Regions from separate parts of the Streptomyces sp. NPDC043176 genome, predicted to be linked through region 1. Evidence: predicted binding sites of a transcription regulator. Region 1 holds the regulator's gene; the other holds the start of a gene.
The links. The regulator HspR, encoded in region 1, represses chaperone genes until heat shock. The targets are predictions, from matches to a motif close to TTGAGNNNNNNNNNCTCAA.
Positions count from the first base shown of each region.

Region 2: a site for HspR is predicted at 2,150-2,168, ahead of lon (endopeptidase La). Genes of this name have one in related genera too.

Region 1 is NZ_JBWKCA010000012.1:245,529-249,720, forward strand. Features, by position in the region: gene AC067A_RS21655 (pyridoxamine 5'-phosphate oxidase family protein) at 1-253, shown strand, start outside; gene AC067A_RS21660 (Rieske (2Fe-2S) protein) at 479-799, opposite strand; gene AC067A_RS21665 (helix-turn-helix transcriptional regulator) at 1,121-2,125, shown strand; gene AC067A_RS21670 (hypothetical protein) at 2,131-2,598, shown strand; gene AC067A_RS21675 (heat shock protein transcriptional repressor HspR) at 2,663-3,106, opposite strand; gene dnaJ (molecular chaperone DnaJ) at 3,109-4,192, opposite strand, start outside.
Region 2 is NZ_JBWKCA010000001.1:328,866-333,057, forward strand. Features, by position in the region: gene AC067A_RS01520 (TetR/AcrR family transcriptional regulator) at 1-503, shown strand, start outside; gene AC067A_RS01525 (hypothetical protein) at 537-1,118, opposite strand; gene AC067A_RS01530 (GNAT family N-acetyltransferase) at 1,422-2,060, opposite strand; gene lon (endopeptidase La) at 2,191-4,192, shown strand, end outside.

The sequences.
Region 1 (4,192 bases):
GATCACCAACAAGAACAGCCGGAAGGTCGCCAACGTCCTGGCGGCGGGCGCGGACGGCGCGCGGGTCGCGGTCTGCCAGGTCGACAAGGGGCGCTGGGCCACCCTGGAGGGCGTCGCCCACATCCGCACGGAGGCCGAGGTGGTCGCGGACGCCGTCGCCCGCTACGCCGAGCGGTACGGCCGCACGCCGGCCCCGAACCCGGACCGCGTCGTCATCGAGATCGCCCTCACCCGGGCGATGGGCCGCGCCTGAGAGGCGCGCGAACCCGTCCCGGGCGCCGGACCCCCGCCTGAGAGGTACGCGGGCCCGTCCCGGGCGCCAAGCCCCCGCCCGAGAGGTACGCGGGCTCGTCCGGGGGCGCCGCGCGCGCCGGAGAACGCGCGCGGGCAGCACAGCGGCGCCATCGCGTTTCAGGTCCGCGATGGCGCCGCTGTGTGGGGGAAGTGCCGGAGCGATCTACAACGACGGGGGAATCGCTCAGGCACTGCGGGGGGTGGCGGTGATGGTCTCTGGCTCGATCAGCTGGTGGTCACGCTGGTCGAGATTGACGAAGATCATGCCGTACCGGATGGCACAGCGGATCGGCTGCGGTGCGCCCCGGGGGCGCCGGAGACAGCGGTAGGCACGGACGTCCTCGTCCTGCTCACGCGCGACGACGATCGGCTCCCCGAAGAGGGTGACCTTCAGCGAGTCGCCACGGTGGGGGATGGCCGTGGCGAGATCGACGAAGTGCCATCCGGAGCGATAGGCCGAGGCCATCTCACGCCGGAACCTGGGGTCGTCGGGCGGGACGCTCACGCGCCCGCACCCTTGGGAAGGATCTCCCAAGACGGCTCGCCGGGCGACGCGAGCACATCGTGCGCCGGAGTGCTCTCCCACGAAGGCTCGCCCGGCTCCGCCACTACGGAGTGCGCCGGGGTGGTCTCCCATGAGGGCTCGCCGTCGAGTGCGAGCACACCGAGAACAGCCGCCGCAACGGCTATGGCGCTAAGTGCACGAACCATCCTGGTCATGGCCGATCTCCACCTCTTTTGATCACTACCTCCCCCCCGCGAGTTAGACGATGACTCACTCATGACCCGTCCACCAGCCAACCCGGGCATCATGTTCCTGTAATTCATGACCCTGAGGGGGGTGCAAATGAGTCTGGAATGTGACGGAACGGGCCATAACCACAGTCACGGTGAACTATGCGACGTGGGCAAGGAGCTGTACGCGAACGCCCTCCGCACGGGTCGAATCGCCCGCTCCGAGGCCGCGGCCGCCCCGTGCCTGAAGGAGCTCTCCCTCCTTCACCCCGACCCCGACGACAGCCAGTGGCTGCACCCGGTGTCGCCCTCGATCGCCCTCAACCAGCTCGTCCACCCCATCGAACAGGAGATACAGGCGCGTCGGCAGCACGCCATCGCGCTCGCCGACGCGTTCGAGCCATTCCTCGCGATCCACACCCCCAACCCCTCCGCCGCACAGGCGATCACCGTCCTCGAAGGCCTCAGCGTCATCAACGCGACGCTGGACCGCGTCATCAACGAGTGCACCGAGGAACTCCTCACGATCCAGCCCGGCAGCGGACGGCGCCCCGAGACCCTCGAAGCGGCCCTGCGGCGGATGGAACCCCTGCTCAACCGCGGCGTCCGGATGCGCACGCTCTACCAGCACACCGCCCGGCACCACCCCGCCACCCTCGCCTACGTCGAGCGCGTCGCCCCCTACGGCCTCGAACTGCGCACCCTCGAGGAGATCATCGACCGGCTGATCATCGTCGACCGCAAGGTCGCCTTCGTCCCCGCGCGCAGCGACCGCCAGGTCGCCCTCGAACTCCGCCACGAAGGCCTCGTCCAGTACCTCGTCGGCGTCTTCGACCAGTTCTGGCTCCACGGCGTGCCCTGGGAGGAGGAGATCCCCTACAGCCCGTCCGTGGACGGCATAGGGGGCGTCCAGCGGTCCATCGCCAAGCTCCTCGTCGAAGGCCACGTCGACGAGGCCATCGCCCGCCGCCTCGGGATGAACGTGCGCACCTGCCGCGCCCACATCGCCAAACTCGCCGCCGCGCTCGGCAGCGGGAGCCGGGCCCAGCTCGGCTATCTGATCGCGCAGTCCGGCATCCTCGAACGGGACAACTGACCACCGTGTACGCACAGATCGACCTGGACGGCCCCGCGGGCACGCTCCGGGTGTCCGGCCACGGACTGCCCGCCGTGGAGCTCGTACGGGCCCCGGGAACGCTCCCCGACGCCCACACGCCGATCGGCACCCGCCGGGCGGAGCTCCTCGCCCTCACCGTGGACGGGGAGCCGGCCGCCATCCGGCCGGCCCGCGGGCGGCTGCTGCGCCGGTCGTACCGGGTCGACGTCCACACCGGCGGCGTCCGCTACCGGCTCGTCCCGAGCAGCCACGACCACAGCCGCTTCACCCGGGACGGCCGCCGCGTCGGCGAGCTGCTGTGCTCGGGGAACGGGCGGGTCATCGACACCTGGGAGCCCGGCGCGACGCCCCGCGACATCGCCGTCGGCACCACCCTGGCCGCCGCGTTCGGGACCGGCGCCTCCCCGTGGTACGAGACGGTCGGCGAGATCGTCTCCGAACTGATCCCCTGACCCCGGGAAGCGCGAAAGCCCCGTCCACAGCTGTGGACAGGGCTTCGACGGGTACCTCGCGGACCTACTCGCCGCGCTTGGGACGCCACACCACCAGGGCGCTCGCCTGCTGCACGTCCTGGTAGGGCACCAGGTCGCGCCGGTACGAGGCGTGGACCTGGGCCTCGCGCTGGCGCATCGCCGCCGCCGCGCCGTCGACCGCCGCGGACAGCTCGGCGATCCGGCTCTGCAGCGCCGCGACCTGGTTCTCCAGCTCGATGATGCGCTTGATTCCGGCCAGGTTGATGCCCTCGTCCTGCGACAGCTGCTGCACCTGGCGGAGCAGCTCGATGTCACGGGCCGAGTAGCGCCGCCCCCGCCCGGCCGTACGGTCCGGGGAGACCAGACCCAGCCGGTCGTACTGCCGCAGGGTCTGCGGGTGCAGCCCGGAGAGCTGGGCCGCCACCGAGATGACGTACACCGGCGACTCGTCGGTCAGTTCGAACGGATTGCGTCGGCGTCCGTCCATGGTCACGCTCCCTTCGCGGCCTGGAACAGCTCCGCCCGGGGGTCCTCGGAGGCGGTCGCCTCGCGGTAGGTCTCCAGGGCCTCGCGTGCCTTGTCGTCCAGTTCCTTGGGCACCGCGACCTCGACCGTCACGAGGAGGTCGCCGCGGGTGCCGTCCTTGCGGACCGCGCCCTTGCCCCGGGCGCGCATGGTCAGACCGTTCGCCGAGCCCGCGGGCAGCTTGAGCGTGACCGCGGGACCGCCGAGGGTCGGCACCTTGATCTCGCCGCCGAGCGCCGCCTCCGCGAAGGAGACCGGCACCGTGACGGTGAGGTTGTCGTCCTTGCGGCCGAAGACCGGGTGGGCGTCGACGTGCACGACGACGTACAGGTCGCCGTTCTGCCCGCCGCGCTCGCCCGGCGCTCCCTTGCCGCGCAGCCTGATCTTCTGCCCGTCGGAGACTCCCGCCGGGATGCGGACCTGCATGGTGCGGGACGACTTGGCGCGCCCGCTGCCCTTGCAGACCTCGCAGGGGTTCTCGGCGATGAGGCCGCGGCCCTTGCAGTCGACGCAGGGGTCGGTGAGCGAGAAGCCGCCGCCGCTGCCGCGCGAGACCTGACCGGTGCCGACGCAGGTCGGGCACACCCGGGGCGTGCCGTTCTTGTCGCCGGTGCCCGAACAGGCCGTGCACGGCTGCTGGCTGGACATCCGCAGCGGTACGGTCGCGCCCTCGATGGCCTCGGTGAAGCTGAGCGTCACCTCGGACTCGATGTCCTGGCCGCGCCGCGGCTGGGTGCGCGTGCCCCCGCCGGCACCGCGGTTGAACAGGCCTCCGAAGACGTCCCCGATGCCGCCACCGCCGCCGAAGCCGCCGCCCGCCCCGCCCTGGGCGCCTCCGAAGAGGTCGCCCAGGTCGAAGTTGAACGAGCCGCCGCCGGGGCCGCCGGCCCGGAAGCCGCCGTTCCCGAACAGCGCGCGGGCGTCGTCGTACTCCTTGCGCTTCTTGGGGTCACCGAGGATGTCGTTGGCCTCGGAGATCTCCTTGAAGCGCTCCTCGGCCTTGGTGTCGCCCTTGTTGGCGTCCGGATGGTTCTCGCGGGCGAGCTTC
Region 2 (4,192 bases), on a different contig from region 1:
CCCGGATCGCCCACGACTGCGGCATCACCCAGGGCGGGCTGCTGCACCATTTCCGCAGCAAGGAGGACCTGCTCCTCTCGGTCCTCGCGCAGAGCGAACAGCACGACGTGGAGCGGCTGTTCGGTGACGAGCCCGTGTCGTACGCGGCCTACCTCGACACCCTCGTCGCCCTGATCGAGGAGAACACCCGGCGTCCCGGCATCGTCCGCATGTTCAACGTCCTGGTGGGCGAGTCCGGCAACGTCGGCCACCCCGCCCACCAGTACTTCAAGGAGCGCTACGCGCGCGTGCTCCGGCACACCGTCGACCTCCTGGAGGCCGCCGTCCGCCGCGGTGAACTCCGCTCCGGCCTCGACTGCCTCGCCGTCGCCCAGGAGCACCTCGCCGTCATGGACGGCCTCCAGATCCAGTGGGCCCTCGACCCGTCCTCGATGGACATGCCCGCCCGCGTCGACGCCTACCTCCGCCGCCGGTACGCGGAGATCGCCGCGCCCACGGGCTGACGGGGCCCCGGGCCCGCACGCCGAGGCCGGTGGTCACGGGCTCGTCGGGGGGCCGCCTTCCGGGAGTGCGGCGAAGACGCGCCGGAGGGCGGGCGGGCGTTCCCCGTCGTCCGCGACCACGAGGTGGTGGCGGTGGGTGACGTAGTACTGGAAGCCGTCGGGGATCGGGTCACCGGTGGGGCGGTTCGGGACCCGCGCGTAGGCCGGGTCCTCCAGGGCGGCGCGGAGCTCGGCGGCTTCCGCGGGCGTCTGGCGGCCGGTGCGGGGCGGCTTGCTGCCGGAGTCGACGGTCCAGGTGCCGTCGTAGTGGACGACGAGCCGGTTGCGGACCCCGGCGAGGCCGCCGTTGACGACGACCTCGACGAGGACCTCGCCGGGGCGCGGCTCCGCGGACGGTGTCACCGGCGCCGTGGTCGCGGTGGTGGCCGGGGAGTCCGTCGGCGGGGTGGTGGGCGCGGTCGTGGTGGTGGCCGGCGTCGTGGGTGCGGTCGTGCCGGAGGCCGGGCCGCCGGGGGCCGGTGGGGCCTCGGCCCCGCAGCCGCTCGCTCCGCCGGCGGTCAGGGCCGCCGCGAGCAGCAGGGTCCCGCACCATTTTCTCCGTACGCCTCGCGCCATGGATCGAGCATGCCTCGTGTGGGGTGCCCCGCGCAGCCGGACGGGCGGGTTGGTGGGATGCGGTCCCGTTCGTGCGGGGTCGCGTCGGGCGCGGGGCCGGGCGGTCGGGCGGGGTCCGTGGGCGCGGGGCGGGTGCGGGGCGGAGGCGCCGCCTGGGGGGCCGTCCCGTGTGTCCACCCGTCCCGCCCCGGCGGAACGATTTGCCCGCACGGGGGCGGGAGCCCATGCGGGGGCGGGAGCGCGGTCGGGCGCGGTTCCGGGCGCGCCGGGTCGGGGGCCGGGGTCGGGCCGACCGGGGTGGGATCAGGGTTCGTCCCGGACGATGCCGGTGAGGGGGCCCCGGTAGCGCCAGTCGAGGGAGTCGTAGAGGGCGAGGCCGTCGGTGGTGGCGGCGAGGATGCCGGTCCCGGCGCCGGCCTGGGCGGCGGCGGCCTCCAGGGTGCGCATGACGTTGGAGCCGAGGCCGCGGCGGCGGTGGGCGGGGTCGGTCTCGATCTGGTCGGCGACGGCGGTGGAGCCGGTCGGGGCGATCTGGCCGCGGGCGGCGAGGGTGCCGTCCTGGGCGAGGATCCGGACCCGGATGACGCCGTCGCGGGTCTCGGTGGTCCGGGCGTACCCCTCCGGGGGCGCGGGCCGGGCGGCCGGGTCCAGCGGCTTGACCATCATGAAGCCGGGATCGTCGGGGACCGTCCACCCCTCGGTGATCCACGGGGCCACCTCCTCGGGGGCGGCCATCACCTTGAGCCAGCTGTACGGGGCGGTGAGCCGGGCGCAGAGCGCGCCGACGGAGGCGGCGTCGGGGGCGGGCAGGACGTGCCGTACGACGTGGCGGGGCAGGCCGACCTCGATGCGGTGGCCCCAGGGCTCGGGGACGGCGGCGGGGGTGCCGCGGGAGACGGTCCAGCCCGCCACCCAGGCCGATGTAATGGCTGCTATATCCATGGAGGCATTACATCCCGCGCCACGCGCTCGCGGGAGGGTGATCGCTCAGAGCGAACGAACGTCCGGGAACATTCCTGGGCTCAGGTGCATTGAGTCGGTACAGCTCAACTTGACTGCCGAAGGGGAGATCATGGCTTCTGAGTCCATGGCGTCCGTGCCGCTCACTCTGCCCGTGCTGCCGCTCGACGACGAGGTCGTGCTGCCCGGCATGGTGGTGCCGCTCGACCTGTCCGACAACGACGTACGGGCCGCCGTCGAGGCCGCCCAGGCCGCCGTGCGACCCGGAGCCGGAAAGCCGCGGGTGCTGCTCGTGCCCCGCGTCGACGGGACCTACGCCGCGACCGGCGTCCTCGGCGTCGTCGAGCAGGTGGGGCGCCTCTCCGACGGCGACCCCGGCGCCCTCATCCGCGGCATCGGCCGCGTCCGCATCGGCGCCGGCACCACCGGCCCCGGCGCGGCCCTGTGGGTGGAGGGCAGCACGGTCGAGGAGACCCTGCCCGACCCGCTGCCCGGCTCGGTGACCGAACTGGTCAAGGAGTACAAGGCGCTCGCCACCAGCTGGCTCAAGAAGCGCGGGGCCTGGCAGGTCGTCGACCGCGTCCAGCAGATCGACGGCGTCGGCGCGCTCGCCGACAACTCCGGTTACTCGCCCTTCCTCACCGTCGAGCAGAAGGTCGCGCTCCTGGAGGCCGCCGACCCGGTCGCCCGCCTCAAGCTCGCCACCGCCCAGCTCCGCGAGCACCTCGCCGAGCAGGACGTCGCCGAGACCATCGCCAAGGACGTCCAGGAGGGCGTCGACAAGCAGCAGCGCGAGTTCCTGCTCCGCCGCCAGCTCGAAGCCGTGCGCAAGGAGCTCCGTGACCTCAACGGCGAGGCCGAGGGCGACGAGTCCGACGACTACCGCGCCCGCGTGGAGGCCGCCGACCTGCCCGAGAAGGTCCGCGAGGCCGCCCTCAAGGAGGTCGAGAAGCTGGAGCGGTCCAGCGACCAGTCCCCCGAGGGCTCCTGGATCCGCACCTGGCTCGACACCGTCCTCGAACTGCCGTGGAACGAGCGGACCGAGGACCGCTACGACATCCGGGGCGCCCGCGCCGTCCTCGACGCCGAGCACGCCGGCCTCGACGACGTGAAGGAACGCATCACCGAGTACCTCGCCGTGCGCAAGCGGCGCTCCGACCGCGGCCTCGGCGTCGTCGGCGGCCGCCGCGGCGGAGCCGTGCTGGCCCTGGTCGGCCCGCCCGGCGTGGGAAAGACGAGCCTGGGACAGAGCGTCGCCCACGCCATGGGCCGCGAGTTCGTCCGGGTCGCCCTCGGCGGCGTACGGGACGAGGCCGAGATCCGCGGCCACCGGCGGACCTACGTCGGCGCGCTGCCCGGCCGGATCGTCCGCGCCATCAAGGAGGCCGGGTCCATGAACCCGGTGGTCCTGCTCGACGAGATCGACAAGGTCGGCTCCGACTTCCGGGGCGACCCGGCGGCGGCGCTGCTCGAAGTCCTCGACCCGGCGCAGAACCACACCTTCCGCGACCACTACCTGGAGGTCGAGCTCGACCTCTCCGACGTCGTCTTCCTCGCCACGGCCAACGTCCTCGAGGCCATCCCCGAGGCGCTCCTCGACCGCATGGAGCTGGTCAGGCTCGACGGCTACACGGAGGACGAGAAGGTCGTCATCGCCCGCGACCACCTGCTCCCGCGCCAGCTGGAGCGGGCCGGCCTGGAGTCCGGCGAGGTCGTCCTGGAGGAGGCCGCGCTGCGGAAGCTGGCCGGCGAGTACACCCGGGAGGCGGGCGTCCGCACCCTGGAGCGGTCGATCGCCCGGCTGCTGCGGAAGGTCACGGCCCAGCACGAACTCGGCGACCGCGAGCTGCCGTTCACGGTCACCCCGGAGGACCTGCGGGAACTCATCGGCCGGCCGCACCACGTGCCCGAGTCCGCCCAGGACCCGGCCGAGCGGCGCACGGCCGTGCCGGGCGTGGCCACCGGCCTCGCGGTCACCGGGGCGGGCGGTGACGTGCTCTTCGTCGAGGCGTCCCTCGCCGACCCGGAGACCGGCGCCGCCGGGCTGACCCTCACCGGCCAGCTGGGCGACGTGATGAAGGAGTCCGCGCAGATCGCGCTCTCCTTCCTCCGCT